2 regions of the Allobosea sp. P4_H5 genome follow, and region 1 is predicted to be linked to the other one. Evidence: predicted binding sites of a transcription regulator. Region 1 holds the regulator's gene; the other holds the start of a gene.

What was found. The regulator PhoB, encoded in region 1, activates phosphate uptake and scavenging genes when phosphate is short. The targets are predictions, from matches to a motif close to TGTCATNNANCTGTCAT.
Region 2: the regulator PhoB is predicted to act here: its motif matches at 2,325-2,341, upstream of olsB (l-ornithine N(alpha)-acyltransferase).

Annotation. Positions count from the first base shown of each region.
Region 1 covers NZ_JBFUKM010000013.1:172,928-178,088, forward strand. Annotated here, with positions in the region: gene AC1DS0_RS24735 (hypothetical protein) at 1-33, opposite strand, end outside; gene AC1DS0_RS24740 (NUDIX hydrolase) at 107-448, shown strand; gene AC1DS0_RS24745 (YnfA family protein) at 541-861, shown strand; gene phoB (phosphate regulon transcriptional regulator PhoB) at 871-1,569, opposite strand; gene phoU (phosphate signaling complex protein PhoU) at 1,598-2,320, opposite strand; gene pstB (phosphate ABC transporter ATP-binding protein PstB) at 2,358-3,158, opposite strand; gene pstA (phosphate ABC transporter permease PstA) at 3,187-4,077, opposite strand; gene pstC (phosphate ABC transporter permease subunit PstC) at 4,092-5,060, opposite strand.
Region 2 covers NZ_JBFUKM010000005.1:204,062-209,222, reverse strand. Annotated here, with positions in the region: gene queG (tRNA epoxyqueuosine(34) reductase QueG) at 1-420, shown strand, start outside; gene AC1DS0_RS12295 (SDR family oxidoreductase) at 417-1,283, shown strand; gene olsB (l-ornithine N(alpha)-acyltransferase) at 1,290-2,246, opposite strand; gene AC1DS0_RS12285 (response regulator) at 2,372-4,468, opposite strand; partial or broken gene AC1DS0_RS12280 (ATP-binding protein) at 4,577-5,161, opposite strand, start outside.

The sequences.
Region 1 (5,161 bases):
AAAGGCGATATAGTCCCATTTGGTGAAACGCATGAAAGGCAGTCTGCGGGAACCGTACATCGTCGTCCAGCCGATGCACCCGAACGCCAAACGGCAAGGAGAGAGCATGGGTCCTGTCGAATATGCCTGCGCGCTGCCGATCCGGGATGGGCGGCTCCTGTTGGGCCTGCGGGCTCCGCACCGCCGGAACCGCCCCTCCTGCTGGGATACGATCGGCGGCCATGTCGAGCCAAGCGAGGCCGTCGAGGCCGCCCTCGTCCGCGAGTTGCAGGAAGAGCTCGGCGTCACGACGACGGTCTTCCGCCGTTTCGAAACGATCGAGACGACCGAGACGGATGGCGTCACGCCCGCACTCTGGCATCTGTTCGCGGTCACCGAATGGACTGGCGGCGACCCCAAGATCAGCAATGACGAGCATAGCGAGATCCGCTGGTTCAACTTCGATTAGGCCCGATCGCTGACCCCGCTGGCATCGGAGGCGTATCGCCCGGTCTTCGCCCGGCTGGCCGCGGCGTTCGGGCCGGAACCGTAGGCATCGGCATGGCGACGTTCGCGATCTATGCGGGCGCGGCGCTGGCGGAGATCGCCGGCTGCTTCGCCTTCTGGGCCTGGCTCAAGCTCGGCAAGTCGGTCTGGTGGCTGCTGCCAGGCCTGGTATCGCTCGCGGCTTTCGCCTGGTTGCTGGCCCTGCTCGACAGTCCAGCCGCCGGACGCGCCTTCGCCGCCTATGGCGGCGTCTATATCGTGGCGTCGCTGGCCTGGATGGCGCTGGTCGAGAAGGTCGCGCCGGATCGCTACGATCTGGCGGGCGCCGCGCTCTGTCTCGCCGGCGCCGCGATGATCGTCGCCGCGCCGCGCTGACAGAAGCGCTCAACTTCGCGCAAATGTCTCGTCGAAGGCATAACCGGCGCCGCGCACCGTACGCAGCGGGTCCTTGGCATTGGCGGGCGTGATCGCCTTACGCAGGCGCCCGACATGGACGTCGACAGTGCGCTCGTCGATATAGACGTCGCGGCCCCAGACGGCGTCGAGCAATTGCGCCCGGGAATAGACCCGGCCCGGCGCCTGCATCAGGAATTCGAGCAGGCGGAACTCGGTCGGCCCGAGATGCAGCTCGGCCCCGGCACGGCGGACACGGCGGGTGGTGCGGTCGAGCTCGAGATCGCCGGCAGCGAGCAAGCCGGCAACGTGGCCGGGCTTGGCACGGCGCAGCAGTGCCTGGATGCGGGCGATCAGTTCGGGCAGCGAGAACGGCTTGACGACATAGTCGTCGGCGCCGGTGGCAAGGCCACGCACGCGCTCGGTCTCCTCGCCGCGGGCCGTCAGCATGATGATCGGCACGCGCTCGGTGTCGCGGCGCGTGCGCAGGCGCCGGCAAAGCTCGATGCCGGAGAGGCCCGGCAGCATCCAGTCGAGCAGGACGAGGTCCGGCGTATGGTCGCGCAGATGCAGTTCGGCGTCGTCGCCGCGCGCCACGCTGTCGACCTCGAAGCCTTCGGCCTCGAGGTTGTAGCGCAGCAGCAGGGTGAGCGGCTCCTCGTCCTCGACGATCAGGATGCGTGCGGGCATGTCAGCGTCCGTTCAAGCGCCCGCCGGTTCAGCCATTGGCCGCCGGCAGGTCGACGAGGATGTTGGTGGTGTCGAGCTTCGGTCGGGTTTCGTCCATGGACTGCCCGGTGACGAGGTAGTGGATGGTCTCGGCGATGTTGGTGGTGTGGTCGCCGATGCGCTCGACATTCTTGGCGCAGAACAGGAGATGCGTGCAGAAGGTGATGTTGCGCGGATCTTCCATCATATAGGTCAGGAGCTCGCGGAACAGCGAGGTGTAGAGCGCGTCGATCTCGTCGTCGCGGCGCCAGACATCCATCGCCTTCTGCTCGTTGCTGGCGGCATAGGCGTCGAGCACGTCCTTGAGCTGGGCCTGGACCAGGCGGCTCATATGCTCGAGGCCGACGACGGCGCGATGCGGCGGCGAGAACTGGCCGGAGATCGCGACCGCGCGCTTGGCGATGTTCTTGGCGAGATCGCCGACACGCTCGATGTCGGCGGCGATGCGGATCGCCGAAATCAGCTCGCGCAAGTCGTTCGCCAGCGGCTGGCGGCGGGCGATGGTCAGCACCGCCTTTTCCTCGACCTCGCGCTGGAGATTGTCGAGGCGCTGGTCGGCGCTGATGATCTTCTGGGCGAGCGCGGTGTCGCGGCGCACCAGAGCCACGGTGGAGTCGCCGAGCATGCGCTCGGACATGCCGCCCATCTCGGCGAGGCTGCGGCGCAGCCCTTCGAGATCGGCGTCGTAGGAGCGGACGATATGGTCGGACATGGGGCGTATCCTTGGGGCTTGCCGACGCTTCGGAATGTCAACCGAAACGGCCGGTGACGTAGTCCTGCGTCTGCTTCTTATGCGGGTTCATGAAGATGGTGTTGGTGGCGTCGAACTCGATCACCTCGCCAAGGTACATGAAGGCGGTGTACTGCGAGATGCGCGCCGCCTGCTGCATGTTGTGGGTGACGATGACGATGGTGAAATCGCTCTTCAGCTGCTCGAGCAGGTCCTCGATCTTGCCGGTCGAGATCGGATCGAGCGCCGAAGTCGGCTCGTCGAACAGGATGACCTCGGGCTTCTGCGCGATGGTGCGCGCGATGCACAGGCGCTGCTGCTGGCCACCGGAGAGGCCCATGCCGGAGCTCTTCAGCTTGTCCTTGACCTCGTCCCAGAGGGCGGCGCGGCGCAGCGCGCCCTCGACGCGATCGTCGAGCTCCGACTTCGGCGGCTTCTCGTAGAGGCGGATGCCGAAGGCGACATTGTCGTAGATCGACATCGGGAACGGCGTCGGCTTCTGGAAGACCATGCCGATGCGCGAGCGCAGTTCGTTCACGTCGACGTTGTTGGAGATGATGTTGCGACCGTCGAGCAGGATCTCGCCGGTCGCCTTCTGCTCGGGATAGAGCGAGTAGATGCGGTTGAAGATGCGCAGCAGGGTCGACTTGCCGCAGCCCGACGGGCCGATCAGCGCGGTGACGTGCCGGTCACGGAAGTCGAGGTTGATGTTCTTCAGCGCCTTGTGCTCGCCGTAGTAGAAATCGAGGTTCTTGACGGCGATGCGAACGGGAGCTTCGGCGTCCAGCGTCTGCGGGCTCAGTTCGAGGGTCGAAAGCATCTGCATGGTCCTTCCGATCGGACGCTTATCACTTGCCGCCGCGCACGATGCGCCGGGCGATGATGGAAAGCACGAGGATTGAGACGGTGATGATCAGCGATCCCGCCCAGGCGAGCTGCTGCCAGTTTTCGTAAGGGGCGGAGGCGAACTGATAGATCGTCACCGGCAGGTTGGAGACGCCGCCGACGAGGTTCGGCGAGAACCAGAAATTATTGTTGAGCGCTGTGAAGATCAGCGGCGCAGTCTCGCCGGCGATGCGGGCGAGGGCCAGCAGGATGCCGGTAACCATGCCCGACTTCGCCGCCCGCCAGGTCACCGAGGTGATGACGACGGAGGGCGGGGCGCCGAGCGCAGCACCCGCCTCGCGCAGGGAGCCGGGAACAAGGCGCAGCATGTCCTCGGTGGTGCGCACGATCACCGGGATCGCGATGATGCCGAGGGCAACGCCGCCGGCCCAGCCGGAATAGCCGCGGAACGGCTCGACCATGATCACGTAGACGAACAGCCCGATCAGGATCGAAGGCGCCGAGAGCAGGATGTCGTTGATGAAGCGGATGAGCTCGGCAAGCTTGGAGGCCTTGCCGTATTCGGCCAGATAGGTGCCGGCGAGCACGCCGATCGGCGTCGCCACGGCGATACCGAGGAAGGTCAGCACGATCGAGCCGACGATGGCGTTGGCGAGGCCGCCGCCCTCCGTGCCCGGCCCCGGCGTGATCTGGGTGAAGGTGTTGGCGGAGAGCCCGCCCAATCCCTTCACGATCAGCATGCCGAGGATCCAGAACAGCACGACGATCGCGATCAGGGTGAAGCTCGTCGCGATGATCTTCATCATCCGGTCAGCGGTGCGGCGCGCCGGGCGCACGCGGCCCCATTCGACATGCGGCGCGGTCATGGTCTTGGTGAATGTCGCCATGGTCATGGGTCCAGCTCCGCTCAGTAGCGCTTCACCCGCGCGACCAGGAGGCGCGCGATGACGAGGACGACGAAGGTGACGAAGAACAGGATGCAACCGAGCGCGATCAGCGAGTTGAGCTGCAGGCCGAGCGCCTCGTTGAACTCGTTGGCGATGCGCGAGGCGATGGTCGAGCCGGGATCCAGGATCGAGGACGAGAGCCGGTTGGCGTTGCCGACGACGAAGGTCACCGCCATGGTCTCGCCGAGCGCGCGGCCGAGGCCGAGCATGACGGCGCCGATGATCGAGACGCCGGCCTGCGGCACCAGCACGTGGCGGACGACCTCCCAGGTCGTCGCGCCAATGCCGTAGGCGCTCTCGCGCAGCACCGACGGGATCTGGTCGAGCATGTCGCGGGTGATCGAGGCGATGAAGGGGATGATCATGAAGGCCAGGATGATCCCGGCGGTCAGGATGCCCAGGCCCGAGGGCGAGCGCGAATACAGAACGGTGCCGATGATCGGCATACCCTCGACGATGTTCGAGAGCGGGATCTGGACATAGGCCGCGAACAGCGGCGCGAAGACGAACAGCCCCCACATGCCGTAGATGATCGAGGGCACGGCGGCGAGCAGCTCGATCGCGGTCGAGACCGGCTGCTTGAACCAGGGCGGCGCCAGCTGGGTCAGGAAGACGGCGATCCCCAGCGAGAGCGGGACGCCGACGACGAGCGCGATCAACGCAGTCGAGAGGGTGCCGACGATGGCGGGCCAGGCACCGTACTGGTCGTTCTGGGTGTCCCAGACGCTGGAGGTGATGAAGCCGAAACCGAATTCGCGGAAGGCGGGCCAGCCACCAATGACCATCGAGAGCATGATGCCGGCGAGCAGCACCAGCACGAACAGCGCCGCCAGCAGGCTGGCATTGCGGAAGATGAGATCGAAGGTCCCCATCGGGGTCTTGCGCACCGGCGCGCTTGGCGCGGCGTACTGGTCGGTCACGGCAGACATCCGTGGTTACTCCGGTCTCGAAAGGCGACTATCGGATCGAAACGAGGCTCTGGTCGTCGTGGAAGCGGGGGCCCTTGTCCGGCCCCCACCCCCGTATCGTC
Region 2 (5,161 bases), on a different contig from region 1:
TGCGACGATTGCCTGGCCGTCTGCCCCTGGAACAAGTTCGCGGAAGCCTCGCACGAGACGCGCCTGGCGCTGAAAAGCGAACTCGACGCGTTGCCGCTGGCCGATCTCGCCGGGCTCGACGATGCAGCCTTTCGCACGCTCTTTTCCGGCACGCCGGTGAAGCGCACCGGCCGCGACCGCTTCATCCGCAATGTCCTGATCGCGGTCGGCAACAGCGATGATCCGGCACTGGCCGCAAGCGCCGAAGCGCTTGTCGATGACGCTTCGCCTCTGATCAGGGCGATGGCCGCCTGGGCGCTCTGGCAGTTGGTGCCCTCTCACGCCGCTGAGCTTGCCCAGGCAAGGCTTGCGCGCGAAACCGATCCCGAGGTCAGGGCCGAATGGGCTCGACCTGCTCCGACCCAACTGGAACCTGCATGAAGCTCATCATCTTCGGCCTCGGCTATTCCGCCGGGTTCTTCGCGCGCGCCGCTCTGGCGAAAGGCTGGGAGGTCACCGGCACGGTGCGCTCGGCCGAGAAGGCTGGCGAGCTCAGCAAGCAGGGGCTGCATACGCTGGTCTTCGGCGGCTTTGCAGTGTCGACGCCCCTGGCAAAGCTCGTTGCGGATGCAGACGCGGTACTGGTCTCGGCCCAGCCCGATGAAAACGGCGATCCAGTGCTCGGCGCGCTCGCCGACAAACTCGCGACCGCCGAGAAGCTGCGCTGGATCGGCTATCTCTCGACCATCGGCGTCTATGGCGACCATGGCGGCGCCTGGATCGACGAGGCCGCCGAGTGCCGGCCGACCAGCCGGCGCTCGCGGCAGCGGCTGGAGATCGAACAGAACTGGCTCACCTTCGGCGAACGCAGCGGCAAGCCGGTCCAGATCTTCCGCCTCTCCGGCATCTACGGCCCCGGCCGCAATCCGATCACCAAATTGCGGGCCGGCACCGCCAATCGGCTGATCAAGCCCGGCCAGGTCTTCAACCGCATCCATGTCGACGACATCGCCGGCGTGCTGATGGCCTCGATCGAGGCGCCGCGCGCCGGCGCGATCTACAACGTCACCGATGACGAGCCGGCGCCGCCGCAGGATGTCGTCAGCTTCGCGGCCGAAGTCACCGGGCTCCCCCCGCCGCCGGAAACCCCGTTCGACCCCGCAAGACTCTCGCCGATGGCGGCGAGCTTCTACGGCGAGAACAAGCGCGTCTCGAACGCGCTGGTGAAGCGCGAACTCGGCTATGCCTTCCGCTATCCGGATTACCGGCAGGCGCTGCGCGACCTCGCCGCCGCGGGCGAGTGATCGCGCTCAGGCGGCGTAGCGGCCGGCGTCGCCGTCGAGATACTCGATATAGCGCCGGTCGATCGCAGCGACCGGCAGGATGACCAGCACGTCGGTGGTGCCGAACTGCTTGTCGACCACGGCGCCTGCACCGAAGCGGGCACCGAGGCGCAGATAGCCCTTCACCAGCGGCGGCAGGCATTTCAACGCGAGCTTGGCGTCGACCATGCCGGCCGGCAGGCGATCCATCGCCACATGCCGCTGCGGCTGGGCCACGACGCGCCAGTCGCCCTGGGCGGTGGCGTGGTGGTGGATGAAGCTGAGCGGCAGCGCCAGCATGTCGGGGTCGGTGCCGTCCAGGCTGGCGCAGCCGAACATCGCGTCGATGCGGTGATGCCGGCAATAGGCCCAGATGCCATGCCAGAGCAGCTCAACCGTCTTCTTGGTGCGGTAGGGCTTCAGCACGCAGGAGCGGCCGAGCTCAAGGAAGCGCATGTCGGGATGGCGCGCCAGCAGCGGCGCGATGTCGAATTCGGACTGGGTGTAGAAACCGCCGAGCTTGGCCACGGCCTGCTCGCGCATCAGCCTGTAGGTACCGACGACCTTGGGCTTGATCCCGCCGAAGCGGCCGCGCGCGGCATGGTCGATGACGAGCAGATGATCGCAGACGGCGTCGAATCGGTCGGCATCGCGGCGGAACATGCGCGAGATGACATCGGGCTTGGCCGACATCTCCTGGTAGAACACGCGGTAGCGCAGGCGCTGCGCCCGCCAGATCTCGCGCGGGCCACGCGCCAACCGGACCTCAAGCGTGCCGGAGCGGCCGAGCGTGCCGGAAAGAGCATCAGCGCCGGGGAAAGCGAAGCCGCCAAGCTGCTTGCCGGCAGCCAGCAGGTTCGAGGGGGAGAAACGCTGCAACAGGGCCTGGCCGGCCAGCTTCTGCTTTGCCGGCTGACGGGAACCCTGAAAAACGTCGTGCGTCATAGACGGTCTGGCCCCTGCGATCTCGGATCAGCGCATGACAGCTCTGCGCCGACCGTCTTACGGGATCGCGACAAAACTACGTCACTGTGATGACGAAGCCAACCGCCTGTGGAGCAAACCCTGGCTCAGGCCGACAGCATCTGTGCCGTTCGCAGCTGTGAAAGCCGCTCGATCCAGCCACGCAGCTGGTCGCGTGACAATGGCTTAGCCAGGCAATCATCCATGCCGGCGGCGAGCGCCTCGCGCCTGTCCTCCTCCGCCGTGTTGGCGCTGACGGCGACGATCGGCAGCCGGGCGAGGCCTTGCGCCTTCTCGGCCGCACGAATCCGCCTGCTGACGGCGAGCCCGTCCAACACCGGCATGCGGACATCGAGCAGGGCAAGATCGAAACCTGCCGACCGGCCGGAACGGGCCTCTTCGGCCAGGCGGACTGCCTCGCCGCCATCATGCGCCCAGACGGCGATGCAGCCGAGCCGCTCCAGCGTGCGAGTCAGCAGAAGCGCGTTGATCTCGTTGTCCTCGGCGACGAGAACCCGCAAGCCGGCGGCAGGCTGCTCTGCCGACGCGTCGCCGGCCGGTGCCGTCTCGGCTGCGTGCTGCAACCGCTCGACCGGATCGAGCCGCACCTGCAGCGAGCGCGCCCGGACCGGCTTGACGAGGAAGCCGCTGAAGCCGGCGGCATAGGGAGAGCCGAAGCTGCGGCGCTCAGCCGGCGCCAGCATGATCACGATGTCGGCGACGCCGGCGCGCCGCGCCGCGGCCGCCACCGCCTCGACCTCGCCACCCGGAAGATTGCGGTCGATCAGCACCGCGGACAGGGCCGAATCGCCGGCGAGCGCCGCCAAGGCCTGCGCGTGATCGCCAGCCCGCTGGACCTGCGCGCCCATCCGTTCGAGGCAGGCGGCGATATGGCCTGCGCTGAACGGCGCCGAGGATGCCACCAGGATGCGCCGACCCTGCCAGTTCGGCGAGGCAGGGCGCGCGGTTCCGGCCATCTCAGCTCGCAGCGGCAGGGCCAGCCGGAACAATGCGCCGCCATCGGCGCGATTACCGGCTTCGATCTCACCGCCCATGGCGCGGGCGAGCCGGCGTGCGATGGCAAGGCCGAGACCGGTACCGGCCTGGTCGCGATGACCGGTCATGCCGCCTTGCTCGAACTCCTCGAAGATCGTTGCCAGACGCTCGGCCGGAATGCCCGGCCCGGTATCGGCGATGGCGACGACGAACTGACCGGCGACAGCATCCGCCTCGATGCCGACGCCGCCCGCTTGCGTGAACTTCACGGCATTGCCGACGAGATTGAGCAGGATCTGGCGCAGGCGCTCTGCATCGCCGACGAGCCTCCCCGACAGGGCGGGCCCGAGCAAAGTCGAGATCTCGATGCCCTTGGCCTGGGCGCGCGGCGCCATCAGCTCGGTGACGTCCTCGATCAGCGCGGCGGGATCGAATGGCGCGTCGGCGAGTTCGAGCTTGCCGGCCTCGACCTTGGCGAAGTCGAGGATGTCGTCGACGAGGCCGAGCAACGCCTCGCCCGAACTTCTGAGCGCTTTCACATACGTCGCCTGCTCCGGGTCGAGCCGGGTGTCGCCGAGCAGGTCGGCCATCCCCAGGATGCCGTTGAGCGGAGTGCGGAATTCATGGCTGACGGTCGCCAGGAAGCGCGACTTGGCGGCGCTCGCCTCCTCGGCCCGGCTGCGCGCTTCCTCAAGCGCTGTTTCAGCTGCGATGCGCCCGCTGATCTCGCGGCCGACCCGCTGCAGCACGGTCTGGCCGGCGGCGACCGGAACGATCGTCTCGACCCAGGAGAGCCAGCGCTCGCCCTCTTGCGTCTCGATGCATTCGTCGACGACGCGAGCGCCCCCCGGCAGGGCCTGCACCGGCCGGGCGCTGCGCACGCGCGGCTGTTCGACGCTGCCGACGGCCTCGGTTTCGCTCTTGCCGATCAGCGCCGCATAGGCGGCGTTGGCGTAGATGATCCGGCCCTCGCTGCGGCGCACGATCAGGTCACCCTGCGCCTCGATCAGGCTGCGATAGCGTTCCTCGCTGTCGGCGAGCTCCCAGAGCCGGTCGCTCAGCTTCTCGACATCGGCCGTCAGCGCCCTCGCCTGCCGGGTCACCTGCCGGCGCTCCCGCAGCAGCCGGATCGCGACGATGGCACAGGTGAGCGCCACGGCGATGGCGGCGCCGGTCAACAGGATGAGGGAGGACGGCAGCTCGATCATGCCATCCCATCTATCACGCCCCCTCTTGAGAAAGAGTTCGCCCTCCGCGTGAGGATGCCGGATGGTTTGAATGGTTTCGTTAACCTTTCATCAGGCGGCAATCCTTCATCAGGCAGCCTGTGCCGCCTGATCGATGCGCGAGCGATAGGACAGCGCCTCGGCGAGATGGATACGCCCGAGCTTGTCCTCGCCATCGAGGTCGGCGAGCGTGCGCGCGACCTTGAGCACGCGGTGATAGCCGCGCGCCGTCAACCGCATCGCCTCGGCGGCACTGCGCAGCAGCGCGAGCCCGGCCGCATCCGGCCGTGCGATATCGTCGAGCAACGCAGCGGGACAGCGGGCATTGGTCGTGCCGCCGGGAAGGCCGAGCGCGGCATAGCGCTCCGACTGGCGAGCGCGGGCCGCAGCGACGCGGGCTGCGACCTCGGCCGAGCCTTCGGGCGCTGCGGGCAGAATGAGATCGGCCGCCGTCAGGGCGGGAACGTCGATGGTGATGTCGATCCGGTCGAGCATCGGGCCAGAGATCCTGGCCTGATAGCCCGCCATGCAGCGCTCGTTCGGCTGGCGGCGGCAGGCATAGCCCGGCTCGGTCGCCTTGCCGCAGCGGCAGGGATTCATCGCCGCGATCAGCTGGAACTTCGCGGGATAGACGGCGCGATGATTGGCGCGCGAGATCAGCACCTCGCCGGTCTC